DNA from 4 places in the Caballeronia sp. LZ029 genome. Region 1 is predicted to be linked to each of the others. Evidence: predicted binding sites of a transcription regulator. Region 1 holds the regulator's gene; each other region holds the start of a gene.

The links. The regulator LexA, encoded in region 1, represses DNA repair genes until DNA is damaged. The targets are predictions, from matches to a motif close to ACTGTATNNNNATACAGT.
Region 2: the regulator LexA is predicted to act here: its motif matches at 3,487-3,504, upstream of QCE73_RS10070 (ATP-dependent helicase).
Region 3: the regulator LexA is predicted to act here: its motif matches at 1,790-1,807, upstream of recA (recombinase RecA).
Region 4: the regulator LexA is predicted to act here: its motif matches at 5,639-5,656, upstream of QCE73_RS33255 (DUF2471 family protein).

What each region holds. Positions count from the first base shown of each region.
Region 1 is NZ_JARUXO010000001.1:1,349,153-1,356,585, reverse strand. It holds gene QCE73_RS06505 (CysB family HTH-type transcriptional regulator) at 1-637, opposite strand, end outside; gene QCE73_RS06500 (sulfate ABC transporter ATP-binding protein) at 673-1,743, opposite strand; gene cysW (sulfate ABC transporter permease subunit CysW) at 1,760-2,668, opposite strand; gene cysT (sulfate ABC transporter permease subunit CysT) at 2,665-3,570, opposite strand; gene QCE73_RS06485 (sulfate ABC transporter substrate-binding protein) at 3,664-4,698, opposite strand; gene lexA (transcriptional repressor LexA) at 4,958-5,635, shown strand; gene QCE73_RS06475 (hypothetical protein) at 5,852-6,178, shown strand; gene QCE73_RS06470 (DUF2939 domain-containing protein) at 6,268-6,867, shown strand; gene QCE73_RS06465 (universal stress protein) at 6,885-7,394, opposite strand.
Region 2 is NZ_JARUXO010000001.1:2,115,798-2,123,230, forward strand. It holds gene QCE73_RS10055 (AzlC family ABC transporter permease) at 1-83, shown strand, start outside; gene QCE73_RS10060 (AzlD domain-containing protein) at 80-403, shown strand; gene QCE73_RS10065 (DUF4088 family protein) at 569-1,333, shown strand; gene QCE73_RS10070 (ATP-dependent helicase) at 1,330-3,453, opposite strand; gene QCE73_RS10075 (hypothetical protein) at 3,603-3,860, opposite strand; gene QCE73_RS10080 (hypothetical protein) at 3,924-4,322, opposite strand; gene QCE73_RS10085 (RNA-binding S4 domain-containing protein) at 4,626-4,847, shown strand; gene QCE73_RS10090 (MATE family efflux transporter) at 5,096-6,544, shown strand; gene QCE73_RS10095 (phospholipase D family protein) at 6,879-7,433, shown strand, end outside.
Region 3 is NZ_JARUXO010000001.1:537,616-545,048, reverse strand. It holds gene recX (recombination regulator RecX) at 1-598, opposite strand, end outside; gene recA (recombinase RecA) at 618-1,688, opposite strand; gene QCE73_RS02580 (response regulator transcription factor) at 1,941-2,678, shown strand; gene QCE73_RS02575 (sensor histidine kinase N-terminal domain-containing protein) at 2,684-4,276, shown strand; gene QCE73_RS02570 (MFS transporter) at 4,509-6,167, shown strand; tRNA gene QCE73_RS02565 (tRNA-Met) at 6,263-6,339, shown strand; gene QCE73_RS02560 (MurR/RpiR family transcriptional regulator) at 6,457-7,317, shown strand; gene QCE73_RS02555 (aspartate aminotransferase family protein) at 7,424-7,433, shown strand, end outside.
Region 4 is NZ_JARUXO010000004.1:1,589,115-1,596,547, forward strand. It holds gene QCE73_RS33220 (LysR substrate-binding domain-containing protein) at 1-638, shown strand, start outside; gene QCE73_RS33225 (hypothetical protein) at 678-1,196, opposite strand; gene QCE73_RS33230 (YceI family protein) at 1,376-2,014, shown strand; gene tdh (L-threonine 3-dehydrogenase) at 2,025-3,056, opposite strand; gene QCE73_RS33240 (glycine C-acetyltransferase) at 3,156-4,358, opposite strand; gene QCE73_RS33245 (XRE family transcriptional regulator) at 4,511-5,113, shown strand; gene QCE73_RS33250 (CsbD family protein) at 5,236-5,421, opposite strand; gene QCE73_RS33255 (DUF2471 family protein) at 5,689-6,045, shown strand; partial or broken gene QCE73_RS33260 (DUF2252 domain-containing protein) at 6,113-7,433, opposite strand, start outside.

The DNA.
Region 1 (7,433 bases):
TCGCGAACGCCTGGTCGACGTGCGAACGTCCGGTGAAGTCCTGGTCGTAAGTGACGATCGGATACTCGGCGATCTGCTCGAGCGTGATGTTCTCGCGGCCGACGAGCGGATGACCCTTCGGCACGACGACCGTGTGGTGCCACGAATAGCACGGAAACGTGACGATATCCGGATAACGGTCGAGCGCCTCGGTCGAGATGCCGATATCCGCCTCGCCATTGATGATCATCTGCGCGATCTGCTGCGGGCTGCCCTGGCGCAGCGCGAGATGCACCTTCGGGAACACCTCGGTGAACTGGCGGATGACCTTCGGCAACGCGTAACGCGCCTGCGTGTGAGTCGTCGCGACGACGAGATGGCCGTTGTCCTGATCCGCGAACTGGCGCGCCACGCGTCGCAGGTTCTCGGCGTCGAGCAGCATCCGCTCGATCAGCTGATGCACCTCCTTGCCCGGCTCGGTGAGACCCGTGAGACGCTTGCCGCGGCGAATGAAGATATCGACGCCGAGCTCGTCCTCCAGATCCTTGATCTGTTTCGACACGCCCGACTGCGACGTATAGAGCACGTTGGCGACCTCCGTCAGATTCATGTTCTGACGCACGGCCTCGCGCACGAAGCGCAATTGCTGGAAATTCATGTGAAACCTCTCCGCGATCCTTTTATGTTGTTATCTCACTGCGCCGGCGACGGCGCCGGAAAGACGCGCAGCGCGCGCGGCACGGCCGTCACGCCGTCGCCGACATCGAGCCTGAGCGCGCGCCATGCCTCGCGATCCAGTTCCGCCTCGATCACGCCGCCCGCGCTGCCCTCGAGCTCGACACGCACCGAACCGCCGAGCGTCACGACGCGCCGCACGCCGACCACGATGCCATCGCGATGCGTGCCATCGGCGGGATAGAGCGCGAGATCGTGCGGACGCACATACGCGAGCGCCCGGCCCCTGAAATGCGCCTCTGCGGCGATCGGGCTCGCGGCGCCATCGACGACAAAGCCGCCGGCATCGACATTGCCCTGCAGCCGGTTCGCCGCGCCGAGAAACTCGTACACGAACGACGTCTGCGGATGATCGTACACGTCTTGCGGACTGCCCACCTGCTCCACGCGGCCATGATTCATCACGACGATACGGTCCGCCACTTCGAGCGCCTCTTCCTGGTCATGCGTGACGAAGAGCGTCGAGATATGCAGATCGTCGTGCAGGCGGCGCAGCCAGCTACGCAGTTCCTTGCGCACCTTGGCGTCGAGCGCGCCGAACGGCTCGTCGAGCAGCAGCACTTTCGGCTCGACGGCGAGCGCGCGAGCGAGCGCGATGCGCTGCCGCTGTCCGCCCGACAGTTCGGACGGGAAACGCTCCGCGAGCCAGTCGAGCTGCACGAGTTTCAGCAGTTCATGCACCTTCTCGCGGATCACGGCTTCGCTCGGACGCTCGCGGCGCGGCTTCACACGCAGGCCGAACGCGACGTTCTCGAACACCGTCATGTGCCTGAAGAGCGCGTAATGCTGGAACACGAAGCCGACCTGCCGCTCGCGCGCGCCGACTGCCGCGACGTCCTCGCCATGCAGCACGACTTGTCCCGCATCGGCGAATTCGAGGCCCGCGATGACGCGCAAAAGCGTGGTCTTGCCGCAGCCCGAAGGCCCGAGCAGCGCGACCAGTTCGCCCGCCGGAAAATCGAGCGTGACGTTGTCGAGCGCGGTGAAATCGCCGAAGCGTTTTTGCAGATTGCGAACGTTGATGCTCATGATGTTGTCGGCCTCTTCAATTCTGTGCGGGTGTCCGGGTTTCGCCGATGGCTTGCGACATGCGCCGCTCCGCGAGGAGCTTGAGCGCGAGCGTCACGAGCGCGAGCAGCGCAAGCAGCGACGCCACCGCGAACGCGGCCGAGAAGTTGTATTCGTTGTAGAGAATTTCGACGTGCAGCGGCATCGTGTCGGTCTGGCCGCGAATATGCCCCGACACCACCGATACCGCGCCGAACTCGCCCATCGCGCGCGCGTTGCAGAGAATCACGCCGTAGAGCAGGCCCCACTTCACGTTGGGCAGCGTCACGCGCCTGAAGATCTGCCAGCCCGATGCGCCGAGCACGTGCGCCGCTTCCTCTTCGTCGTTTCCCTGCGCCTGCATCAGCGGAATCAGCTCGCGCGCGACGAACGGAAACGTCACGAAGATCGTCGCGAGCACGATGCCCGGCACGGCGAAGATGATCTGCACGTCGTGCGCGGCGAGCCACGGACCGAACCAGCCTTGCGCGCCGAAAATCAGCACGTAGATGAGACCGGAGATCACCGGCGAAACCGAAAACGGCAGATCGATGAGCGTGGTCAGGAGCGCCTTGCCGCGAAAGTCGAACTTCGCGATCGCCCACGAAGCGGCCAGCCCGAACACGACGTTCAGCGGCACGGCGATCGCCGCGGTGATCAGCGTGAGCTTGATCGCGGACCACGCATCGGGATCCTTCAGCGACTCGAAGTAATAGTCGATGCCCTTCGCGAACGCCTGCACGAACACCGCGACGAGCGGCACGACGAGAAAGAGCGCGAGAAACACGAGCGCGATGCCCGTCAGCAGCCAGCGCACGGCGCGCGGTTCGGTGACGGGATTGAGGCTGCTCGCGCGCACGCGTGCGGCGGCGTGCACCGGAAGCGCTTTGCTATCGGGCGTGCTCATGCCTGACCTCCGCCCGGATGTCCGACATGCAGCGAAGGCCCGGCGGCGACGGCAGGCGCCGCACCCGTCTTGCTCGTGCGCCGCTGGAGAAACCATTGCAGCGTGTTGATGAGGAGCAGCATCAGGAACGACACGCACAGCATCACGACGGCAAGCGCGGTCGCGCCGGCGTAGTCGTACTGTTCCAGCTTCGTGATGATGAGCAGCGATGTGATCTCGGATTTCATCGGCACATTGCCCGCGATGAAAATCACCGAGCCGTACTCGCCGAGCGCGCGCGCAAACGCGAGCGCGAAACCGGTCAGGAGCGCGGGAAACACCGAAGGCAGCACGACGCGGCGGAACGTGAGCCAGCGCGTCGCGCCGAGGCACGCGGCGGCCTCTTCCTGCTCGCGCTCGAACTCTTCGAGCACCGGCTGCACCGTGCGCACGACGAACGGCAAGCCGATGAACGTCAGCGCGACGAGCACGCCGAGCGGCGTGAACGCCACCTTGATGCCGAACGGCGCGAGATATTGCCCGATCCAGCCGTTGCCGGCATAGACCGCGGCGAGCGAGATGCCCGCGACGGAGGTCGGCAGCGCGAACGGCAAATCGACGATCGCATCGACGATGCGCTTGAACGGAAACGTGTAGCGCACGAGCACCCACGCGACGAGAAAGCCGAACACCGCGTTGATGAGCGCGCCGCCGAGCGCCGCGCTGAACGTGAGCCGATAAGACGCGAGCACGCGCGGCGACGTAACCGCGCGCAGGAACTGCGCCCAGTCGAGCGTCGCGGTCTTCGCGAAGGTGGCGGCAAGCGGAATCAGCACCACGAGGCTTAAGTACGCCACCGTGATGCCGAGCGTCAGGCCGAACCCGGGAAGCGCGCTCGGCTTCTTGAATGTGAGGGTCGTCATCCTTGATTGATCCTTGTCTTGCGCCGGGGTTGGGCGCGTCGCTGCTTCGGGGCGCGCGGCGTCATTGACGCGCCGCGTCGCCCGCTCTTTCGCTTACTGCGGTTGATAGATCGAATCGAACACGCCGCCGTCCGCGAAATGCGTCTTCTGCGCTTTCGTCCAGCCGCCGAACGTATCGTCAATGGTGTAGAGCTTCAGCTTCGGAAACTGCTTCGTGAGTTCAGCAGGCACCTTGTCCGAACGCGGCCGATAAAAATTGCGCGCAGCGATCTGCTGTCCTTCGTCGCTGTACAGATACTTGAGATAGGCATCGGCGAGCTTGCGCGTACCGTGCTTGTCAACGACCTTGTCGACCACCGCGACCGGCGGCTCCGCGAGAATGCTCACCGACGGCACCACGATCTCGAACTTGTCCGTGCCGAACTCTTTCACCGAGAGGAACGCCTCGTTCTCCCATGCGATCAGCACATCGCCCTGGCCGCGCTGCACAAAGCTCGTCGTGGCGCCGCGCGCGCCGGAATCGAGCACGCCGGCGTTCTTGTAGAGCTTCGTCACGAAGTCCTTGGCGGTCTGGTCGTTGCCGCCCGGCTTGTGCTGCGCATACGCCCACGCCGCGAGATAGTTCCAGCGCGCGCCCCCCGAAGTCTTCGGATTCGGCGTGACGATCGACACGCCGGGCTTGGCCAGATCGTCCCAGTCCTTGATGTGCTTCGGATTGCCCTTGCGCACGAGAAACACGATCGTCGATGTGTACGGCGACGCGTTGTCCGGCAGACGCTTCTGCCAGTCCGCGTTGACGAGTCCTTTGGACGCGAGCGCATCGATGTCGTAGGCGAGCGCGAGCGTCACGACATCGGCCTGCAGACCGTCGAGCACCGCGCGCGCCTGTCCGCCCGAGCCGCCGTGCGACTGCTTGAAGGTGACCGTTTCGCCCGTGTCGGCCTTCCACTTCTTCGCGAACGCCTGATTGAAGTCCTGATACAGCTCGCGGGTCGGGTCGTAGGAGACGTTCAGAAACGACGTTTGCGCGAACGCCGACGCAGCCAGCCCGACGCCCGCCGCCGTCAGCGCCGCCGCCGCAAGCACGCGCCGCGCGCCTTTGCCCAATCCCAGTTTGATGCTTTGCATTCCCCGTTCTCCGTCTTATCGAATTGACGGAATCAGTCTATCGAGGCGTCTATATGATTAGAAATAATCGTTATTCACTTTTTTATACGTAAAACTGCTAAGAAGCATATTCCTGGACGGAAGAAGCGACGGCGGCGGCGAACCGCCTCCTCGGCTGCGGCGGGCGGGCGAACTTAAAGTAAAGCTTGAAAAGCGCAAAATACTGTATAAAAATACAGCTAACTGTCCATCCATACAGTGCACCCAGGGGCCAGAGCCTGTGACCAAGACATCAAAACTTACCGCGCGCCAGCAGCAGGTCTTCGAACTGATCCAGCGCGCGATCGACCGCACGGGCTTTCCGCCGACGCGCGCCGAGATCGCGGCGGAACTCGGCTTCAGCTCGGCGAATTCGGCCGAGGAGCACTTGCGGGCGCTGGCGCGCAAGGGCGTGATCGAACTGGCGGCGGGCTCGTCGCGCGGCATCCGGCTGCTCGGCGACGCCTCGCGCATCGATCGCTCGGAAGAACTGCCGCATCAGTTCACGCTGCCGCATCAGAGCATCATGCAACTGTCGCTGCCGCTCGTCGGGCGCGTCGCGGCAGGTAGCCCGATCCTCGCGCAGGAACACATCTCGCAGCATTACGCTTGCGATCCCGCGCTCTTCTCCAGCAAGCCGGACTATCTGCTGAAAGTGCGCGGCCTGTCGATGCGCGACGCCGGCATTCTCGACGGCGACCTGCTCGCCGTGCAGAAGCGCACCGAGGCGAAGGACGGGCAGATCGTCGTCGCGCGTCTGGGCGACGACGTCACGGTCAAACGCTGGAAACGCCGTCCGGACGGGGTCGAGCTGATCGCCGAGAATCCGGACTACGAGAACATTTTCGTGCGCTCCGGCAGCGGCGATTTCGCGCTGGAAGGCATCGCGGTTGGCCTGATTCGTTCTGGCGAGTTCTGAAGTCTCCGCCCGGCAAGGGCGGGAGGCGAAAACCGCGGGCAAATCGTTCGCTCACGTTCAGAAAGAGATAAGAATGGGACAAGAAATGTCCCATTGACATCGCAAGATAGCCTCACCAACCGCTTTAACGCTCAGTCGAGGCGGCTCAAACACAACAAGCATGACGGCCGCCGTGCGCGGTGCGCCGCGGTGCGTCCTATCGTCTGGAGAGTCATCATGGAACGTTTTGCCCGTCTGCTGCCCTTCCGTCAATTTGGCCGCCTGCGCCATCTGCGCACGCTGATCGCATGCGGCACGCCGCACGCCGAAACCGCCCCCGACCTCTTCGACGACATGCCCGCGCTGCCGTCCCGCCAGCCTGCTTTCGCACGCGTGTCGTTGAGCAGCACGGTGCACGCGGAGCCGGAACAGCGCGCGCCGGTGCGCGTGTATCGCGGGCAATCGCGCGTGATTCTGGTGGGCAAGATCGACGAAGTGTCGCGCATGATCGACCGGTGCATCGCGGAGGAAGACGCGGGGCTCGCCGGCGGCATCCTCGCTTGAATCGGGGCGGAACGTGAATTCACGGGATTTATCGCGCGCCGGCGTGGTCAATCCCGGATTCACGTTTTGCAAAGAGGCTTCGTCGTCGCATGTCCCGCACTACCCGCTCTGTCGCTACCGCGTTCGTCGTCCTGATTCTCGTCGCGGCGCTCGCTTTTATTTACGCGTCACCTTATATCGCGCTGAATCGAGTGAAACGCGCGGCCGATGCGCGCGACGCGCAGACCGTCAACCAGTACGTGGATTTTCCCGCGCTGCGCGCGAGCCTCAAGGAACAGGTCGGCGCGCTGCTCACGCGCCGCGTCGATATTCAAAAGAGCGGCAATCCGCTCGCAATCATCGGGGCGATGATCGGCGCGGCGCTCGTCGGTCCTCTCGTCGATTCATATGCGACACCGGACGGCGTCGCGGCGATTCTCAACGGCATTCCGCCGCGCGGCGATCCGGGCGAGCAACCGCCGCAGGCCGGAAACGGTTCACCGGCAACGCCGTCGAACGCGCCGGCCTCGGGCGTCACGGCCGCGCAGCAGGCGCCCAAGGAACCGCCGCAGACCACCGCCGGTTATCGAAGCCTGAACACGTTCGTCGTCACGTATCAGCACGGCGCCGGCGATGCGCGTTACTCGGCGATCTTTCACCGCTACGGCCTCGTGTCATGGAAGCTCGTCGCGGTCGATCTCAACGGCTGACGATCAGGCGCCGGCTTTCAGGCGCCGGCTTCGGCCTTGACAGGCTTGGCCGCGTAGGCCGCTTCGTCTTCCGCCTCCGCCGATTCACCCGCCTGACACACGGCCACGAGAATGCTGCACTTCACGCGGTCGAGCAAGGGCGTGTTGCCCGCGCCCATCCACCAGCGCGCGAGACCGTTGCGGCAGCGATGCCCGACCACGACGAGATCGACCTGAAGGCTTTCGGCAAGCGCGGCGATCTCGTCGATCGGATGCCCGAACGCGAAGTGTCCCTGCGCCTGAAGACCGCGTTCGCGCAGCCATTCGACACCTTCCTGCAGAATGTCGCGCGCGGCCTCTTCGAAGCGTCCGCAGGCCATATCGGTTAGCAGTCCGGCGCTCTGCGCGATGCTCGAGCGCATGTCCACCACCGCGAGGACGTGCGTTTCGGCATTCAGATCCAGCGCGAGATTCGCGCCTTGCCGCAATGCCTTGCGACCTTCTCTGGAGCCGTCATAGCAGAGCAGGATTTTTCGGTAGCTTTCCATCATGACCTCCCTGGCCAACATTTACCCGCGGCGTTGCTT
Region 2 (7,433 bases), 770 kb from region 1:
CGGTCGGCATGGTGCTCACGCTGATGGAAAACCGGCCGCACGAGAAAAGCCGCCTGAAGAACGCCAAGGAGCGCACGCAATGAACTACATCACGTTGATCCTCGGCATGGCGGTGGTCACGTATGTGATCCGCGCCGCCGTGTTCGTGCTGGGCGAGCGCCTGCCCTTTCCGCCGATCGTGCGCACCGCGCTCTCGTTCGTGCCGGTGACGGTGCTCACGGCGATCATCGTGCCGATGGCGGTCTCGCCGCACGGCAACGGCGCCGAAATCACCTGGCGCAATCCGCAGCTCGTGGCGTCGATCGTCGCGATCATCGTTTGCGCGCTCACGAAACGGCCGCTTTTGACGATTGCGGTGTCGCTGACGGTATTTTTCGTCTGGCAGTTCGCCGTGCTGCGCTAAACGTTTCCGTCAATCGGCCGTTAAAAGGCTTTCAAAAAGCATCGAAGAATCCTCAAGTTCCCGGAAATCGCGCCGATATCAGAAACGAATGGACTCCGCCCCGAGAGCGGCGCCAAAGGCATTTCCCGCGCTCCGGACCATCCGGACGCGGAACCGGGAACCAACATGCGTCAAATCACCCTTTCGTTACGCGAAGAGACGATCGCTTCGCTGCATCGCGATTTCGAAGCGTTCATGCGCCTGTCGCTGAAGCTGGATCCGCAATTCGTCACGCCGACGTTCGAGGACTTCCTGCGCGCGAAGCTGCTGGACAACGACACGCCGCTGACCGAGCAGGCGGTGCAGCGCATGCTCACGCACGGCCAGTACGCGTGGGCCAAGCGCGCGCTCGACAAGGAGTTTCCCGATGTCGTCGAAATCCTGATCCGTCAGGCCGCCGAGCACGGATTCGCGTTCGCGATCCGCGCCGACTGGACCGCGGAGGACCTCATCGCGGCATCGCGCGCGTGGGCGACCGCGATCGTCACCGAGGCGAAGGGCGACGTGTCGCAAGTGGACATGCTCGCGTCGCAGATCAAATCGGCTGCGGCGGATATTCGCGAAGTCGAGGAAAAGATGCAGACGCCCGCGTGGCGTCTCGCGGATTCGCTGCGTCAGCGCGTGTACGAAACGAAGATTTCCGTGGAGACGAGCATCGGCTCGACCGCGCGCGAGAAGCTGGGCGAACTGCGCTGCCTGCTGCGGCTCGGCATTTTCTATGGGTCGATCCAGAAGCAGGAGGCGCAACAGGTGCTGGAGTATCTGCGCGCGTTGCGGCCCGAGCTGTTCGTCGAAGAGCCTTACGACGGCTTCACGCGCTTCGCCGCTTGGCTGCGCAGCATCTTTGCACCGTCACAGCGCGCTCCGCGACCGTCACGCGCGCAGCGTTAATCCCACATTCCCTTCAGGCGCGCCGCGATATCGATTTTCGCTTTCGCGGCCGCCGCCAGCCCCGCCGCGGTCGGCGCAGCGGGCGCGATCACCGGCGGCCACGCGGCCGCTTCGAAGTTCTGCATCAGATGCGGCGGGATGAAGCGCGTGCGCTGCGCCCAGACGTGCCGGTCGCCCAGATGCGTCTGGTTGTGCACGTAGAACCGCTGCGGCGTGATGATGTGCAGGTCTTCCTTCGCGCGCGTCATCGCCACATAGAGCAGACGCCGCTCCTCGTCGATTTCCTCGTCGCTGCCCGTGCCCAGATCGGACGGAATGCAGCCGTCCACGCCGTTCAGCACGAACACGTTGCGCCATTCCTGGCCTTTCGCCGAGTGGATGGTCGAGAGGATCAGATAATCCTCGTCGAGCATCGGGACGCCGGATTCGTCGCTCGTCGCGTCAGGCGGATCGAGCGTGAGTTCGGTGAGAAAGCGCTCGCGCGTGGGATACGTCGACGCGATGCTCTCCATCTGCAGCACATCGCCGATGCGGATCGCCGCGTCCTCGTGATTGCGTTCCAGATGCGGCTCGTACCAGCGGCGGATCATTTCGAACTCGGCCGGCCAGCCGGATTCGCGGCCGCACAGTTTCGCCATCAGCCCGACGAAACGCGGCCAGTCTTCGCTGGCTCGCGCGGGAGCCTGAAACCGGGCGATCGCGGCTGGCGCCTGGTCTTGCGCGACGCTATCGAGCAAGCGCCCGGCGATGGCCGGACCGATGCCCGGCAGCAACTGCGCGACCCGGAAACCCGCGACGCGATCGCGCGGATTCTCCGCCCAGCGCAGCACCGCCAGCACGTCTTTCACGTGGACGGAATCGAGAAACTTGAGTCCGCCGAACTTCACGAAGGGAATGTTGCGCCGCGTGAGTTCGATTTCGAGCGTCGCGCTGTGATGCGCGGCGCGGAACAGCACCGCTTGTGCCTTCAACTTCATGCCCGCCTCGCGCGCCTCCAGCACTTTTTCGACGACATAGCGCGCCTGATCGGCTTCATCGGCGACGGAAACGACGCGCGGCTTCTGCGCCGATGCCTTGTCGGTCCACAGGTTCTTCGTGTAGCGCTCCGTCGCGAGCCCGATCACCGCATTCGATGCCTCGAGAATCGGCAGTGTCGAGCGATAGTTGCGATCGAGTGTGACGGTCGCGGCGGGCGGATCGAAATGGCCCGGAAAATCGAGGATGTTGCGCACGGTCGCGCCGCGAAACGAATAGATGGACTGCGCGTCGTCACCGACGACCGTGAGGCCGCGCCCGTCGGGCTTCATCGCGAGCAGGATGGACGCCTGCAGGCGGTTGGTGTCCTGATATTCGTCCACGAGCACGTGATCGAAACGGCTCGCGAGATCCGCCGCCACCGAAGGCTCTGCCGCGAGATGCGACCAGTAGAGCAGCAGGTCGTCGTAATCGAGCACGCTTTGCGCCTGTTTCGCGGCGACGTAGGCGGCGAACAGACGCTTCAGGTCGGCTTCCCACTCGCGGCACCACGGATACGACTGATCGAGCACGTTAACAAGCGTCGCGCCAGTGTTCACGACGCGCGAGTAGATCGCGAAGCAGGTCGACTTCGCGGGAAAGCGCTTCTCCTTCGACGACAACCCGAGTTCGTGCCGCACCAGATTCATGAGATCGGCGGAATCTTCGCGATCGTTGATCGTGAATGATGGCGCGAGCCCGACGAGATCGGCGTAATCGCGCAACAGCCGCGCGCCGACGCCGTGAAACGTGCCCGACCACGTCAGCCCCTGCGCGATCGCGCTTTTCTTGCCGAGCGCGTTCATCGCGATGCGCGACACGCGCCGCGTCATTTCGAGCGCCGCGCGCCGCGAAAACGTGAGCAGCAGAATGCGATGCGGATCGGCGCCCTTCACCAGCAGATGCGCGACGCGATGGGCCAGCGTGTTGGTTTTGCCCGAGCCCGCGCCTGCGATCACGAGCAACGGGCCGCCCGTGCGACCCGGTTCATCGACGCCGAACTCGACGGCCTCGCGCTGCGCCTCGTTGAGCTTCGCGAGATAGTCGGCGACCTGTTTCGCGGTGGAATCGGAAGCGGCGTCGGCGGTGTCGGGAAGCGTGAGCACGTGAAGGAAGGCGGCGGGAAAAGAGTGACGCACACTGTATATCCATACAACCCGCGCGCGCAAGTCTTTGGCTCGACTAGGCTTTTGGCCCCAAATGCAACGAGCCCGGTTCGCGATGAACCGGGCTCGCATCGCGACGAAAGCGGGTACTACTCGGCCTTCTTCGCGTTCTTCAGCTTCGCGTCGGCGGCGGCTTCGTTGGCGTCGGACTGCGCCTCCGTTTTCTTCTTGTCGGCCTTGGCCTGCGCGACGGCCGCCTTCTTGTCGGCCTTCGACTGCTCCTTCGCGGCCTTCTGATCGGCGGCGGTCGGGGCGTCCGATGTCGTCTGCGCGAACGATGCCGCGCTCACGCTCGCAAGCGTCCCCGCGATCAGCGCCGCCAGCAGCGCATTGGTTTTTCGATTCATGATGTCCTCCCTTCTTTTAGATGCCGCGAGCGCCGCGACGCGCGGCCTCGCGGCGCGTCACGCTCAGTGCTGCAGGCCCGCGTCCTTCGGCGTGCCCGGCTCCGTCGCGTTCAGTTCCGCCTTGGCGGCGTCCTTGTCCGCCTTGCGATTGATCTTCGCGTTCTGCACCTCTTCCTTGTATTGCGCCTTGGCCTGCTGGTTCTGCGCCTTCAGCTCGGCCTTCGACGCCTTCTTCGACGCGCGATACTCGGCGTTGGCCTGCGCGTTCGCGTTGCGGCGCTGGACGAGCGGATCGGTCGACGCCGGCGCGACGACGTTCTGCTGCGGAGGCGTCATCGGCTGCTGGGCCTGCATCGGCTGCGGCTGCACCGGCTCGGGCTGCGTCGCGGTCTGAGCGTAAGCGCCCGAAGCGGCGAGCGTGGCGATGGCGGAGCCGATCAAAAGGATTCGTGCGCGAGTCATAAGCTAGTCCTCTCTGTAGTTGGCGTCGGCGGCGCGCTGAAAGCGGTGATGCGAGCGAGCCGCGCGACTTTTGTCGATTCGAAAGATGACCGAAGCTTTGTCGATCAAACGGTCGGACCGGGCGACGATCGGGCGAGTTCTCCAAAACCAGTCATTGTTACCGACGGTTTCATCTGGCTACAATTGCCAACCAGCTCGCTTGCGATCCGATTACCGGTCCCGCGATGGCACTCAGCACGTCGCATGCCCGAAGCACGGTTGTGCGTGGTTTATCATGGAGGCCTTTCCTGCTTCACCCGCCCCATGCCGCCACTCCAGTTCACCCTCACCGGCGATTACGTCGAACTCCACAATCTGCTGAAGCTGATGGGCCTCGCGGACAGCGGCGGCTCCGCGAAGGCGCGCGTCGCAATGGGCGATGTCACCGTCGACGGCAAGGTGGAGCTGCGCAAGACCTGCAAGATCCGCGCGGGTCAGCGCGTGAAACTCGACGGCCAGACGATCCACGTCCGCGCCCCCGAATAGCATCGCCGCCACTTGCGCGCTTGCGCCGCGCACTTGAGAAAATCCGGCCATAAGCGATCGCGTCATCGACATGCCGCACGCGACGCAATAAGCTAGTCGTCTTTCGTTCTGGTTTCAGCGCCGGGTCTGTAGCGTCGGTTTTCCCGTCAGCGCGCGTTTCGCAGCGCGCTCCGCTTGTTGCCCTTCCGCTTTCCAGTCCGCGACGCTCAGTGCGCTGAGCGCCGCCTTTGTTTTCGATCCGAGCAGCCATGCAACCGCAAGTCACGCGCGCGACACGCGCGCATCAAGGACCGCCGAGCCTCTCGCGTCATGCCGTCGACACGGCGCGCCTCGCCGCGCCGCTCGCCATCGCGCAACTCTCGCAGATGGCGATGGGCGTCACCGACACCATCCTGCTCGGCTCGCTCGGCCCCGACGCGCTCGCGGCGGGCGGCCTCGGCGCGAACCTCTTCTTCGTCGTCGTGACGCTGCTGCAGGGCGTGCTGACATCGGTGTCCGTGTCGGTCGCGCACGCGCGCGGCGCAAACGCCGACGATCGCGTGCCGGGCATCTACTGGACGGGGCTCGTGCTTTCCATACTCCTCGCCGTGCCCGCGTTCGTGCTGCTGAGCTACGCCGAGCCGATCCTGCTCGCGTTCCACGAACCGGCGACGCTCGCGAAGAACGTCGGCGAATATTGCGCGGTGCTGCGCTGGGGGACGCCGGCCAGTCTTATCGGCGTCGGGATGATGCGCGCGTTTCTGCCCGCGATCGGCGCGGCGCGCAGACTCCTGTGGATCTCGATCGGCGGCGTGTTCGTCAACGGCTTTCTCAACTACGGGCTGATCCACGGCGCGTACGGCCTGCCGCGCGAAGGCTTCCTCGGTTCAGCTGCTGCGACCACGATCACCGTCTGGGGCATCGCGATCGCGCTCGTCGCGGTGTTGCATCTGCGGCCGCGCTACCGGCATTTCGTCGTGCGCGCGCGCCCGCGTCTGCCGCTGATGGGCGAACTTTTCGGCCTCGGCTGGCCCGTCGCGATCACCTACGGCGTCGAATCGACGCTCTTTCTCGCCACCGGCATGATGGTCGGCCTGCTCGGCGAAGCGCCGCTCGCCGCGCATCAGATCGCGCTCAACGTCGCGTCGGTCGCGTTCATGGTGCCGCTCGCGATCGGTCAGGCGGCCAACGTGCGCGTCGGTTACTGGGTGGGCGCGGGCGTGCCGGTCGCGGCCCGGCACGCGGGCTTCGTGGCGCTCGCGCTCGGCGTCGGCTTCATGGTGTGCTCGGGCCTCGTTCTGATCACCGTGCCGCGCGCGATCGTCGGCCTGTATCTGAATCTCGACGATCCCGCCAACGCGCATACCGTCGCGCTCGCGGCGTCGCTGCTCGGCGTCGCGGCCGTGTTCCAGATCGTCGACGGCATGCAGACGGTCGGCTCCGGCTGCCTGCGCGGCCTGAAAGACACGCGCATCCCGATGCTCGCCGCCGCGTTCGGCTACTGGGGCGTCGGCTTTCCGACCGGCTATGTGCTCGCGTTCCACTTCGAGCTGGGCGCGAAAGGCCTGTGGTGGGGACTCGCCGCCGGACTCGCGAGCGTCGCCGTATTGATGACGCTGCGGTTTCATCGCATCAGCCGGCGCTTCATCGAAACGGGCGTCGCGCCCCTGCCCGACGACACCGACGCCGCGAGCGCCGCGCCGCACGGACACGTCTGATAAGCACACGATGCACGCGCCGATTTGCATAGCACGAATGCTTGGTTGGGCCGCACGGCGCGCATTGCTACGATGAACCCGTCTCCTCCTTGAGACATCTGTGACAGGGGTTGTCAGCCCGCTTCAGCCAAGCGGGCTTTTTTTTGTCTTCAGCGTCCTCTTCCCCTCACTCGCGGGCATTCCGTCCGACCTTTTTCCGATTTCCCATAAAATAATTTCGAGATGCGCGGTGCGAGAACGCGCCTTGCTTCATCGTGCCGTCCGTCGAATGCGTCAGGACGTGCCGAGTCGCGACAACTAAAAACGAGGAATCGAAGTGTCGGAAAGCCGGGGGATGTGGGAAGTGACAGAGCGTGGCGCGAAGCACGCCAGCATCGAAAGAAGATTGAGCGACGCCGTGCGCAATGTGGCCATCGTCCTGTTGACGACGGCGCTCGCCGCCTGCGCGACGCGCCCGCCCGCGACGGCGTTCGATCGGCCGGAGAGCCGCGCGCTGGCGTCGAACGAAGCGACGCCGCTCGCGAACGCGCTCGCGCCGCTGGAACGGCAGCATCCGGATCAATCGGCCGTGCGCCTTCTGCCGACCGGCACCGACGCGCTGCAGGCCCGCATCGCGCTCGCGCGCGCGGCGACCAAGACGCTCGACATGCAGTACTACATCGCCGAGGAGGACAACACCGGCAAGCTGCTCTTGGGCGCGGCGCTCTATGCGGCGGATCGCGGAGTGCGGGTGCGCATGCTCGTCGACGATCTGAATTTCAAGGACATCGACCAGATCATGGCGGCGCTCAATTCGCACGACAAGATCGAGATCCGCGTCTTCAACCCGTACGGCAGCACGCAGCGCAGCTTTTCCGAGCGCACGCAGAATTTCTTCACGCAGCTTGGC
Region 3 (7,433 bases), 810 kb from region 1:
GCTTGCGCGACAACTCCGCCCGGCTATATTCGCGCCGCGAGAGAAACGCGAGCGCGCGTCCCTTGAGCGAGCGCTGCGGGCGTTTGGGATTGTTGACTTCGGTCGCCGAAGGCTTTCGGGTGCGTTGACTGGAGCGGCTGTAAACCGGTTCGGCCGATTCGCCACTTGCCGGCTCGGCAGGCGCGCATTGTTCGAAGGGCTCGAAAGGATCGGCGTCTTCGAACGGGTCCGTGAAGGGAATGAGATCGGGTTCGGAGGGTTTGCTTGCGGGCGCGGCGGGCTGCGGCGCGCGATCGACGGGACGTGCTTTCGGCTGCCCTGTCGCCTGGTTCAGAATGGCGCGCGATTGATCCTGACTCAGGGCGCTTTTGCTGGCGACCTCGCTGTTTACACCGTCTTTAGCGGGCTCAAAAACGCGACGCGCCGACGCGAATGACTTCGCGTCGGCGCGCTGCTTGCTATTGCGTTTGGAGCCGCTCGACTTCGACGATGCACCACGCCGCTCGCTGCTTCGTTCGTAGCGATCGGCAGAGTCGGAACCGCTCTCGGTTCCGTCATCCGCCATGTCAGCCTTCGATCCGAACCGACGCTTCTGCATCGTCCTTCAAGCCTGATGCTTACTCGTCGTCGGCCGTTGCAGCGCCTGCGACAGCAGCTTCGCCCAACGCGGCGACACCCAGCGATGCGCGGATCTTGTTTTCGATCTCGCGTGCGATGTCCGGATTTTCGCGCAGGAATTCGCGCGCGTTGTCCTTGCCCTGACCGATGCGATCGCCGTTGTAGCTGTACCAGGCGCCGGCCTTGTCGACCAGCTTCGCCTGCACGCCGAGATCGATGATTTCGCCCTGACGCGAGATGCCTTCGCCGTACAGGATGTCGAAGATGGCTTCGCGGAACGGCGGCGACACCTTGTTCTTCACGACCTTCACGCGCGTCTCGTTGCCGATGACTTCGTCGTTCTTCTTGATCGAGCCGATACGGCGGATATCCAGACGCACCGACGAATAGAACTTGAGCGCATTACCGCCCGTGGTGGTTTCCGGGTTGCCGAACATCACGCCGATCTTCATGCGAATCTGGTTGATGAAGATCACGAGGCAGTTCGTGCGCTTGATCGTACCGGTGAGCTTGCGCAGCGCCTGCGACATCAGACGCGCTTGCAGACCCGGGAGCGAATCGCCCATTTCGCCTTCGATTTCCGCCTTCGGCACGAGCGCCGCGACCGAGTCGATGACGATCATGTCGATGGAACCGGAGCGCACCAGCGCATCCGCGATTTCCAGCGCCTGCTCGCCCGTGTCCGGCTGCGAGATCAGCAGATCCTGCGCGTTCACGCCGAGCTTTTGCGCGTATTGCACGTCGAGCGCGTGTTCTGCGTCGATAAACGCTGCCGTGCCGCCGAGCTTCTGCATCTCCGCGATCACCTGCAGCGTGAGCGTGGTCTTGCCCGACGACTCCGGACCGTAGATTTCCACGACACGGCCGCGCGGCAAGCCGCCGACGCCGAGCGCGATGTCCAGTCCGAGCGAACCGGTGGAAACCACCTGAATGTCTTCGACCGCCTCACCTGCGCCGAGCCGCATGATCGACCCTTTGCCGAATTGCTTTTCGATCTGCGAGAGCGCGGCGGCCAGGGCCTTGCTCTTTTCCGCAGTCATTCCAGCCGGGCCTTTCTTGCTTTCTTCCATGAATCGTCCTTTGCTATGATGAACGGCGTCTGAGGCAGTGTTCACGGGCTTTTCCGTTGCTCGATCGAGCATACGAAACCACGCTTCACACTCACGCAGACACTGTATAAAAAAACAGTAGTTTTTGCAAGCATGCAACAGCGCGGCGCAGCTTTTTTTCCACGCCGCGCGAGACGCGCCAAAACTACGAAACACCTGGAGACCGCCGCGCCGGGCGACAAACGGTGCCGGCAATATAAGGCGCACACGACGATGCGAATCCTCATTGCCGAAGACGACAGCATACTCGCGGACGGCCTCGTCCGATCACTCCGCCAATCGGGATACGCCGTCGACCATGTGAAGCATGGCGTCGAGGCGGACACCGCGCTTTCCCTTCAGACTTTCGACCTGCTGATACTCGATCTCGGCCTGCCGCTCATGCCCGGTCTCGAAGTCCTGCGCCGCCTGCGCGCGCGCAACTCGCAGATGCCCGTGCTGATCCTCACCGCCGCCGACAGCGTCGATGAACGCGTCAAGGGCCTCGACCTCGGCGCGGATGACTATATGGCCAAACCCTTCGCGCTGAACGAGCTCGAAGCACGCGTGCGTGCGCTCACACGGCGCGGCGCGGGCGGCGGCCCGACGGTCGTCAAGCACGGTTCGCTTTCCTTCGATCAGGTCGGGCGGATCGCGACGATCGGCGATCAGGTCATCGATCTGTCCGCGCGCGAGCTCGGCGTGCTCGAAGTGCTCTTGCAAAGGACGGGCCGGCTCGTGTCGAAGGAACAGCTCGTCAATCATCTGTGCGAATGGGGCGAGGAAGTCAGCAATAACGCGATCGAGGTGTACGTGCATCGGTTGCGCAAAAAGATCGAGCCGAGCGGCGCGAAGATCATCACGGTACGCGGCCTCGGTTACACGCTGGAGAAAGCGGGCGTCACCTCGCCTGGCACGAACGGCGCGGGGCCTCAACCGTCGGGCGTCGCCGTCGGCCAACACTATAAGTAGCCTGCATGGCGTCGCCCGCTTCCACCGAATCGCCCGAGTCGCGAGAGTCGAAAAATCACGCAAAAGCGAGCGCCGACGATTCCGACGCCCAGCGCGACGCGCGCTATGCCAACCCTTTCGCGCCGCCCGACGAGCTCGAGCCCGACGACGAGACGCATCCGCGTTCGCTCTTCGGCGAGATTCTCGACTGGATGCTCGCGCCGCTTCTGCTGCTCTGGCCGATGAGCATCGCGGTGACGTATCTCGTCGCGAAGTCGATCGCGAACGGGCCGTTCGACCGCGCGCTCGAAGCCGACGCCTACGTGCTCGCGCGCCAGATTCAGCCGGTCAACGGCGTCGCCGAATTGCGGCTTCCGGACGCGACGCGCGATTTCCTGCGCGCCGATAACGTCGACAGCGTGTTCTTTCAGGTGCTCGGCACGCGCGGCGAGCTGGTCGGCGGCGACCGCGACATGCCCTTGCCGCACGACGACGATCGTCCGCAGCCGGGCATCGTCGAGTTTCGCGACGATGTGCTGCGCGGCAACGACATCCGCGTCGCGTATACGACCGTCGATCTGCCCGGCCTCGCGCCCGGCCGCGATCCGGACAGCGCGCAGCCGGTGCTCGTGCAGGTGGCCGAAACGCTCGACAAGCGCAGCCAGCTCGCCAACGACATCATCAAGGGCGTGATCCTGCCGCAGTTCGTGATCCTGCCGCTCGCGATCATCCTCGTATGGTTCGGGCTGTCGCGCGGGCTCGCGCCGCTGCATGCGCTGCAATCGAACATCCGCGCGCGCCGCCCCGACGATCTCTCGCCGCTCCAGGCGGGCAGCGCGCCGCCGGAGATCGCGCCGCTCGTCGCGTCGTTCAACGATCTGCTCACGCGCCTCGAACAGAACATGGAGTTTCAGAAGCGCTTCATCGCCGATGCCGCGCATCAGATGAAGACGCCGCTCGCGGGCCTGCGCATGCAGGCGGAACTGGCGATGCGCCAGGATGTATCGACGGAAGTGCAGCACTCGCTCGAACAGATCGCGATGAGTTCCGAGCATGCCGCGCGCCTCGTGACGCAACTGCTCGCGCTCGCACGCGCCGAGAATCGTGCGACGGGGCAGATATTCACGCCGATCGTGCTGACCGATCTCGCGCGGCTCGCCGTGCGCGACTGGGTGCAGGCCGCGCTCGCGAAACGTATGGACCTCGGTTATGAAGAGCCGCCGTTTCCGGTCGAAGTGGAAGGCAACGTCGTGATGTTGCGGGAGATGCTGTCGAACCTGATCGACAACGCGATCCGCTACACGCCGGCGGGCGGGCGCATCACCGTGCGCGTGCGGACCGACGATAACGATCTCGATCTCGTGCATCTCGAAGTGGAAGACACGGGCCTCGGCATTCCGGCCGCGGAACGCACGCGCGTGGTCGAACGCTTCTATCGCATACTCGGGCGCGAGGGCGACGGCAGCGGACTCGGCCTTGCGATCGTCAAGGAGATCGCGACGATGCACGGCGGCTCGCTCGCCATCGAAGATCATGTGTATCAGGAGAGCCCGAGACTCGCCGGAACCCTCGTACGGGTCAGCCTCCAGCGGGTTTTTCCTGCCCGGGACAAACCCTGAGCGTAAGTCTCGCCTAGCCGGTTTGCTCGCGCGAGAAGAACGAGCTTAAAAGAATTTAAACGATCGTTCGAATCACATGCCGGCCAATTCCGCGAACATCCCCGTTACGGCCTCGATGTTGCCCGTCAGTCACCGCGTCAGAACGCCGTAAGTTTTCGTTCCAATAATCTTTGCACCGGAGCCGCCTAGTCGCGGACCGATGTATTCGAAAATTCAAATCAGGAGACGATACATGGCTACGGTTGAGGGGCGCGTGTCACACGCACCGATGACGGCGGAGGAGAAGAAAGTCATCTTCGCCTCGTCGCTGGGCACGGTGTTCGAATGGTATGACTTCTATCTGGCGGGCTCGCTCGCCGTCTATATCAGCAAGACCTTCTTCTCGGGCGTCAATCCGACGGCCGGCTTCATCTTCACGTTGCTGGGCTTCGCCGCGGGCTTCGCGGTGCGTCCGTTCGGCGCGATCGTGTTCGGCCGGCTCGGCGATATGGTCGGGCGCAAGTACACGTTCCTCGTGACCATCGTGATCATGGGTCTGTCGACGTTCCTGATCGGCTTCCTGCCGGGATACGCGACGATCGGCATCGCGGCGCCGGTCATCTTCATCGCGATGCGGCTGCTGCAAGGTCTCGCGCTCGGCGGAGAGTACGGCGGCGCGGCGACGTACGTCGCGGAGCACGCGCCTTCGAACAAGCGCGGCGCGTGGACGGCGTGGATCCAGACTACCGCGACGCTCGGCCTGTTCATCTCGCTGATCGTGATTCTCGCGGTGCGCACGATCATGGGCGAAGAGCAGTTCGGCGCATGGGGCTGGCGCATTCCGTTCCTCGTGTCGATCCTGCTGCTCGCCGTGTCCGTGTGGATTCGCATGAAGCTGCACGAGTCGCCGGTGTTCGAGCGCATCAAGGCGGAAGGCAAGACGTCGAAGGCGCCGCTCACGGAAGCGTTCGGCGAATGGAAGAACCTGAAGATCGTGCTGCTCGCGCTCTTCGGTCTGACGGCGGGCCAGGCGGTCGTGTGGTACACGGGCCAGTTCTACTCGCTCTTCTTCCTGACGCAGACGCTGAAGGTCGATGGCACCAGCGCGAACATCATGGTCGCGGTCGCGCTGCTGATCGGCACGCCGTTCTTCGTGTTCTTCGGTTCGCTGTCGGACCGTATCGGGCGCAAGCCGATCATCATGGCCGGCTGTCTGATCGCCGCGTTGAGCTTCTTCCCGCTCTTCAAGGCGCTCGCCCACTACACGAACCCGACGCTCGAAGCCGCGACGCAGAAGTCGCCGATCGTCGTGATCGCCAATCCGGACGAGTGCTCGTTCCAGTTCAATCCGGTGGGCACGGCGAAGTTCACGAGCTCCTGCGATATCGCGAAGAGCGCGCTGTCGAAGGCGGGTCTGAACTATGAGAACGTGGCGGCGCCCGCGGGCACGCAGGCGCAGATCAAGGTCGGCGAGACGGTGGTGAACACGTACGACGGTAAGGCCACCGACGCGAAGGCGCAAGGCGCGGCGTTCGACAAGACGCTCGCCGGCACGTTGAAGAGCGCGGGCTATCCGGCGAAGGCCGATCCGGCGCTGATCAACTGGCCGATGGCGATCGTGGTGCTGACGATCCTCGTGATCTTCGTGACGATGGTGTACGGGCCGATCGCGGCGATGCTGGTCGAGATGTTCCCGGCGCGAATCCGCTATACGTCGATGTCGCTGCCGTATCACATCGGCAATGGCTGGTTCGGCGGCTTCCTGCCGGCGACGGCCTTCGCGATCGTCGCGGCCAGGGGCGATATCTACTCTGGCCTGTGGTATCCGATCGTGATCGCGCTGGCGACGTTCGTGATCGGCATGCTGTTCGTGAAGGACACGCGCAAGTCGAATGTCTATCACGAGGATTGATGCGGGCTTCGCCTGCCCTTCCACGCGGTTCTTAAGAATTCGCGTGGAAGGGGTTGACAGCCTGTACGACGCTCGCCATAATCTCGTCTTCTTTCGGCGAATTAGCTCAGTCGGTTAGAGCGACGGAATCATAATCCGCAGGTCCGGGGTTCGAGTCCCTGATTCGCCACCAGCTTCAAGAAAAAGCCGCTGTCCCACAAGGACAGCGGCTTTTTGCTTTCCTCCTCACGCGCGTTCCCCATCCCCCTCATGCTTAAATAGCGCATCCGCTTCCTCAAGCATCCAGAACGTGCCCACCTTCGACCAACTCGCCGCGACCATCCGCGACCGTTTCCCCGACCTGAGCCCGCAATTCCAGGCCGGCGCCGCGTTCCTTCTCGACTATCCCGACGAGGTCGCAGTCCTCTCGATGCGCAAAGTCGCCGAACTCGCGAAGGTGCAACCCGCCGCGATGGTCCGTCTGTCGCAACAACTCGGCTTTCCCGGCTGGAACGAACTCCGCGAAATCTTCGTGAGCCGCGTCCGCACGCGTCCCGAACCGCTGACGACGCGCGCCCGCTCGCTCGTAAAGAGCGGCGCCGACAATCACCTGAGCCGCGATCTCGCGCAAGCGCAATCGCACAACCTCGATCTCACGCTCGCGCAAAACGCCGACAGCGTCGTCGATGCGGCGAAGGCACTGAAGAAGGCGCCGCATGTCCACGTCGCGGGCTTTCGTTCGTGTTATCCCGTCGCGTTCAGCCTGCTCTACGGCTATCGCCTGTTCCGCCCGTCAGTGAGCCTCGTCAGCGGCGAGGCCGGCACGCTCGAAATGCAGTTGCGCGGCATCGAAAAGCGGCACGCCGTGGTCGTCGTGAGCTTCGCGCCGTATTCCGTCGAAGCAGTGCGCGTCGCGCAGGCGGCTATCGAGCGCGGCGCGAAACTCATCGCGCTCACGGACAGCGCCGTGTCGCCCATCGCGTTGAATGCGGATCACACGCTGATCTTCTCGCACGAATCGCCGTCGTTCTTTCCATCGCTCGTCGCGGCGTCGGCGCTGGCGGAAATGCTCGTCGCGCATCTGCTCGCGCTCGAAGGCAAGGATGCAGTCGCCAATCTGGAGCAGGCCGAAGCCGCGCTGCACTCGCAAGGCGCGTACGCGGCGAGCTGACCGGGCGCGCAACACGCTGCCGATGCATGCACACTTGACAACAAATGTTGTTGACGCGTTAAAATCACACATCGCGTGTTGCGAGCGCATTCAAAAGGCAGGGATCATGTCCACGG
Region 4 (7,433 bases), on a different contig from region 1:
AAAGCGCGGGTTCGGGAAGCGTAAGCGCGGCGATCACGCCGATGGCCGCGCTATCGATACTGCCGCAGGCGTATCGCGCATTCCGGCGGCAGATGCCGAACGCGCGCGTGAGCTTCATCGAAGGCTTTCCGGGTGTCGCGATGCCGCGTTTGCGCGACGGCACGCTCGACTTCGTCGTCGCGGTCGTCGTGCCCGAGCATCTCGCGCCGGAGTTCGATCACATCGAACTGTATGAGAGCCGCTCGGCTATCGTCGGGCGCGCGGATCATCCGTTGCGGCACTGCACGTCGCTGGCGGAGCTATCGGATGCGGAGTGGCTGCTGAACCCGTCGCCGGAAAGCTCGACGCAGGCGCTGCTTCACTCGTATGCGGAGCGCGGTCTGACGGTGCCGAATCGCGTGATCGAGTGCCCGAGCTTCATCATCGCGCATGGCTTGTTGCGCGGATCGGATGTATTGGCCGCGCTGCCTGCCGCGTTGCTCGAACATTCGTGGGTCAGCGAAGGGCTCGCCATTTTTCCGATCGCCGATCCGTTGCCCGCGGTGTCGGTGAGAGTCGTGACGCGGCGAGATAGTCCGTTGACGCCCGCAGCGACGGTGTTGCTCGAATGCCTGCAACACGCGGCGCGTTCGCAGTGACATGCGCCGAACATCTCATAACCATTTAGTTCGGATTCCCTAGAACTTCAGTCTGAGCATGAAGCCGAGCGTGAACGGAAGATCGCTCGAAGGAATCGGCGGAATCAGGATGATGTTCGCGCCGACGCGCTTGTATTCGAGCATGATGAGCGGCGCGGCCACGGGTCCGACCGTATGGTTGTGCCCGATGCCATAACTGCCGTAGTCGTAGCCGGAGATGAGGCCGGCCATGACGGCGAGCCTGACGTAGTTCCAGTGAAGAAAGTCCGGGCCCCAGACGCCGCCGCCATAGAACGACGGCTTCGACAGCGAGTTGCGAAAGTAGCCGCCCGTCACCGCCCATTGAGGCGCGACCCAGCATTCCGCGCCGATGCCGGGATTGAACTGCTCGAAATCCTTGTCCGGGTGAAAGTGATGCGATGCGACCATCGCATCGAGCCAGAAACCGTCGCCACACCAGCTCGCGTGCGCGGCAGGCGCCCAGGCCGACGCGGCGATGGCGGCAACGGTCAACAGGCGAGCGCGGAAGGTTCGGAAACGGGACAGCCATGTGCGCATGGGTTCTCCGCCATCGCGCGTCTACGATGGCGCCTTTTTTTGAGATGGAGGTCGAGGCGAACTCTACCTGATCGCGCGATTTTCGTGTGTGCTGACGAAAAGCCCGTGACGGCTTGCGCAAGTTTTTGCAATCTCGGCGAAACTTGTCGAAGTTTTTTTCGTATTCGAGGCAAAGCCCGATGAACGTCTATAAGCGTCTCATTCCTTTTCTGGCGGCGGTTGCATTGACGGCGTGCACGCCGCTGCAGGTCGTCACGCATCATGTGTCGTCGAGCGAATCGAGCGTGCCGCCGGGGCGTTATCAACTCGATCCGCATCACTGGAACGTGAGCTTCGACGTCGATCATTTTCACTACTCGCGCTTCGTCATCCGGTTCGACAAGACGACTGCGCAACTGGACTGGAATGCGGACGGAATGTCCGGAAGCTCGGTGCGAACGACCATCGACGCGTCGAGCGTCAACACCAACGTGCCGCTGCTCGATCGCATGGTGAAAGGGCCGGACATGTTCGATGTCGAGCGTTATCCGAGCATCGTGTTCGTCAGCACGGCTTTCCAGCGCACGGGCGACGACAAAGGCGTATTGACCGGCGATCTGACGATCCGGGGCACCACGAAGCCGGTGACGCTGAACGTGACCTTCAACGGGCACGCGGTCAATCCGCTAACGAAGCAGGAAACCCTGGGCTTTTCCGCCGACGGACATTTCAGCCGCGCGCAGTTCGGATTGACGACGTGGTATCCGGCCGTCGGCGACGATGTGCACGTCGCCATTCAGGCCGAGTTTTCGAAAGCGCCGGCTGATGCCGCTCAATGACGCGCGGCGCTCAGGCCGCGGTCCAGTCGAGTACGACCTTGCCGCTGTTTCCGGACAGCATGGTGTCGAACGCCTGCTGATAGTCGTCGACGGGAAAAGTGTGCGTGAGAATCGGCGATAGATCGAGGCCGCTTTGCAGCATCGCGACCATCTTGTACCAGGTCTCGAACATCTCCCGTCCGTAGATGCCCTTGATTTCGAGGCCCTTGAAGATCACCTGATTCCAGTCGATCGCAGTCTGCGCGGGCGGAATGCCAAGCAGCGCGACCTTGCCGCCGTGATTCATCGATTCGAGCATCGCCGTGAACGCGCTCGGCACACCGGACATTTCCAGACCGACGTCGAAGCCCTCGGTCATTCCGAGTTCGCTCATCACGTCGCGCAGGTCTTCGTTCGCCACGTTGACCGCGCGCGTCGCGCCCATCTTGCGGGCGAGTTCGAGGCGATAGTCGTTGACGTCGGTGATGACGACGTTGCGCGCGCCGACATGCCGCGCGATGGCGGCGGCCGTCACGCCGATCGGCCCGGCGCCGGTGATCAGCACATCCTCGCCGACGAGATTGAACGAAAGGGCCGTGTGCGTCGCGTTGCCGAACGGATCGAAGATAGCGGCGAGGTCGTCGGAAATATCGGGCGGAATCTTGAACGCATTGAACGCCGGAATCACAAGGAATTCGGCAAAGGCGCCTTCGCGGTCCACGCCGACGCCGACAGTGTTGCGGCACAGATGACGACGGCCCGCGCGACAGTTGCGACAGAAGCCGCACGTAATATGGCCTTCACCGGACACGCGATCGCCGATGGCGAACCCGCGCACTTCCTGACCCATCTCGACGATCTCGCCGACGTACTCGTGCCCGACATGCATTGGCACAGGGATTGTCTTCTGTGCCCAGTCGTCCCACTTCCAGATGTGGATGTCGGTGCCGCAAATCGCCGTCTTGCGGATACGGATGAGAACGTCGTTGTGGCCGACTTCAGGCCGCTTCACGCGCGTCAAGGTAAGGCCAGGTGCACGTTCGAGTTTGGCGAGGGCTTTCATTGCGTTGATCCTGACGTTTGGTCTTCGTGGTGCTGCTTCGACGGTCGCGGGCTCGTGGTCCGATCCCTGGGTTTATGCGCATAAAGTCGGCGGTGCTGCTCAGCGGATCACGCCGAGCGATCGGCCGACGCGCGCAAATGCATCGACTGCGCGATCGATCTGTTCCGGCGTATGCGCCGCGCTCATCTGCGTGCGGATGCGTGCGCGGCCCTTGGGCACGACAGGGTAGGAGAAGCCGATCACATAGACGCCTTCTTCGAGCAATGCATCCGCCATCTTCGAGGCGAGTTGCGCGTCGCCGAGCATGACCGGAATGATCGGATGTTCGCCGGGGACGAGATCGAAGCCGAGCGAAGACATCGCGCTGCGGAAGCGCGCGCCGTTTTCGCGGACGCGCCGACGCAGGGTCGCGCCTTCTTCGCTGTCGAGCAATTCGAGCACTTTCAGCGATGCCGCCGCGATACTCGGCGCCAAAGTGTTCGAGAAAAGATACGGCCGACTGCGCTGACGCAGCAAATCGATCACTTCCTTGTGCGCGGCGACATAACCACCCGATGCGCCGCCGAGGGCCTTGCCGAGCGTTCCGGTGATGATGTCCACGCGATCCAGTACGCCGCAGTGCTCCGGCGTTCCGCGTCCGTTTTCGCCGATGAAGCCCACGGCGTGCGAATCGTCGACCATCACGAGCGCGCCGTAACGGTCGGCGAGATCGCAGATGCCGGCAAGATTCGCGATGATGCCGTCCATCGAGAAAACGCCATCGGTCGCGATCAGTTTGAAGCGCGCGCTGGCGGCGTCGGCTTCCTGAAGGCGCGCTTCGAGATCGGCGAGATCGTTGTTCTTGTAGCGCAGACGTCGCGCCTTCGAAAGCCGCACACCGTCGATGATGCTGGCGTGATTCAGCTCGTCGCTGATGATCGCGTCTTCCTCGGTCAGCAGCGTCTCGAAAAGGCCACCGTTCGCGTCGAAGCAGCTCGAATAGAGAATTGAGTCGTCGGTGCCGAGAAACTGCGCGATCGACTGCTCGAGTTCCTTGTGTACGGTCTGCGTGCCGCAAATAAACCGAACGGACGCCATGCCGAAGCCGTCGGCGTCGAGACCCGCCTTCGCGGCTTCGACGAGGCGGAGATCGTCGGCAAGACCGAGATAATTGTTCGCGCAGAAATTCAGCACACCGCTTCCGTTCGCGAGCCGGATAGCCGATGACTGCGGGCTCGCGATCACGCGCTCCGTTTTGTAGAAGCCCGCAGCGCGGATTTCGTCGAGCGTCGAACGCAGATGGGAGAGATACCGGTCTTTCATCGCAATCCTTGTTTTGGGCTGATCGTGTGTTCGGCCGCGCGGCGCCCGCAAGCGGCCCATAGCCCTGTTATAGTGCATTCATCGCATCGGACATGTTCGATATTTCGAACGTATTTCCGATATACCGAACACTTTAAGGGATTGATCGATTCATGGCAAGCACGGGTTCAGAAGGAAAAGCTAGCGATCTCGCGGGAGCAGGCGCAACGCCACCGCGCGTCGGAGAGATCATTCAACGCCTGCGCAGTGAACGGAAGTTGACACTCGACGATCTATCGAGGACGGCAGGTGTGTCGAAGTCGATGCTTTCGGAAATCGAACGCGACAAGGCGAATCCGACGATCGCGGTCGCGTGGCGGCTGACCAACGCGCTTGGCATCAGCCTGGATCAATTGTTCGCGCAGCAACGGCCCGTTGAAGCGATCCGGGTCGCAGGGCCGCATGAAATACCGACGCTGACCGGCGATAACGGTGGCTATCAACTGCGTGTTTGGGGACCGATAGAACTCGCCGGCAGGTTCGAATGGTACGAACTCACGCTGCAATCGGGAGCTGCGCTCACGTCGAATGCGCACGAGCCTGGGACGCGCGAGCATCTCACGGTGCTGAACGGATCGATCGAAGTGGATGCGTCGGGTGCGACGCGCCGGCTCAAAGCGGGAGAAACGGCACGTTACGCAGCGGACGAAGGGCACGCGATCCGCAACGTGGGCCGCGCCGACGCCAAGGCGCTTCTGGTGGTGATTCACGGCTGATGCGGGGCCACCAAGGCAACTTTATGCGCACAAAGTCCCGCCGCCAGAAATGAAAAGCGGGACGCACGTCGAGTGCGTCCCGCTTTAAGCAGCGCCGCCATCGCGGCGCTTATGCGCCTGACTTACGGCTTCTTCACTGCGTCCTTCAGATCTTCACGCGCATCGCCCACGCCCTTCTGGACCTTGCCCGCAGCTTGTTGCAGATCGCCCTTGGCTTCCTGAGCCTTGTCGCCGGTCACTTTCCCGACGCCCTCGTTGATCTTGCCCTTCACCTGCTTGCCGACGCCTTCGACTTGATCCTTGTTCATGTGAGTTCTCCCGTGGTTTGCAGCGCTGTTGGCCGCGCAGTGCCGTCGAACGAACGCAGTAGTGTCTGCGCGTTCCGCTCAGGGGATTTCCTAAGCATGGTTCTACGATGCGCTTCGTTAGCCGGCACGCATAGCAGTGGATGTCTGAAACGCACGTAGGCGGAATCGCACATACACCCGGGTCGAGTAGCGCGACGCTAGTTTCATTGCAACAAGTACTGTATGTTTATACAGTACAATAAGACCAGTTGGCGAAGGGGGTGAATCATGGAGTCGAATGGCGAGAATCTCAGCAGGAGACAGTTTGCCCGCGCTGTGCGTGACCTGGAGCAGATCACGCGGCAGATAGCGGGGCGTTACATCGACAAAGGCGTGCCGTTGACCTGGCGGCTGCTGCATGCGATCGAAGCCGAGGCCGTGGCGGACCTCGGATTTGCCGGACGGCACGAAGCCGCATTGCGCGAACTGTTCGCGCGTCCCGACGACTTCCATTTCCCCGAAACCGACGACGTAGTCGACGTCGCATCGTCCGATGCATTGCCTGCTGTTTTCGGCTTCGCCGTGGACGCCTACGAGCGCGCGGCCCGACAGCGACAACCGCAGGCCGTCATCGCCGCGCACTGACGCGCACCCGCCCGGCACGCGGCGAGAACCGCGTGCCTTGGGTCATCTCATCCGGCATCGAATCGCTTCAGGGCGCAAAGTCCGCCGACATATCCGCATCGGAACGCGCTTCGAGCCTGCCATCCCGACACGCTGCGCGAAACACCTCGTAATCCTTCTCCACCTGATCCGCGTACGCGCGGCCGTAGCGCACGAGCACGTCCGCCATACGGTCGCCGTTGCCGAGATAGCCCGAAATGTCCGACGCGCGTCCGCCCGATTTCGCGTGCGCACGGGCAAGCGCCCAGCCGCACAGTGCGGCGTATTCGCGAAAGGCATCGTCGCTGAACGTTTCGAGTTCGGGGGAAATCTTCATGTCGCGCAACTGACGGATGTACAGCGCACGTCCGAGAGGCCCCGTCGCCCAGCCGAGGAACGGATCCGTGGCCGCCTGCATCAGCCGTTGTCCGTGCACGACGCGCTGACCGTCGTGGCCGGAATCGTCGGCGTCTTTCGCATGGTTCGCGTATCTCGCGACAACCGATGTCGATGCCTCCTTCATCTGCAGGAAAAGTGGTTTGTCGTGGTGATCGGTAAGCAACAAAACGAGGCAACGCGTGCCGACACTGCCCACGCCCACCACCTTGAACGCGACGTCCTGCAACGTAAATTGCGATAGCAGCCTCGCGCGCTCCGGCGTCAGCGTGGCCACGTACTTCAGAATGAGCGCTCCGAAAATCTCCTGTGGGCTGCCTTTCAGCGTCATCCAGCCATCGTTCCTGTCGATCAACGTGCTCTGGCCGCGAATGTGGAACACGGCAGGCGGCGCATCGCGGATGCGCCACGCGTCGCCGGTTCGCTCGGCGAGTTTCGTGCGTACGGCGCGAAGCCCGTTCGATGCCGCGCTTGATCCGCCGCCGCGCGTCTTCGTTCTGCACGGCGTCGTACATGCGATCGAAGGTGATGCGCTCGTACCAGAGATCGAGCACGCTCATTTCCGCGTATGCGCGCAGATGCGTCTGATAGCTGCGCGCGGCGAGAAACGCGAACTCGTCGGCGGCGAGATTGCCGTGGCCGAGATGGCGGCCGGCGATCGTGAAGCTCGCGACGAGTCGTTTCAAATCCCACTCCCAGGGGCCGAGCGCGGTTTCGTCGAAGTCGTTGAGATCGAAGATGAGCGCGCGCTCGGGCGTCGCGAAGCCGCCGAAGTTGGACAAATGACAGTCGCCGCAAATCTGGATCGCGATGCCGCTGTCAGGCGTGGTAGCCAGATCATGCGCCTGCAAGATCGCGCTCCCGCGATAGAAAGTGAACGGCGAAACCAGCATCCGGCCGTAGCGCAAGGGAATCAGCGCATCGACACGACCTTCGCTGCTCATCCGCAATAGTTCGATGGGATCGCGATCGAC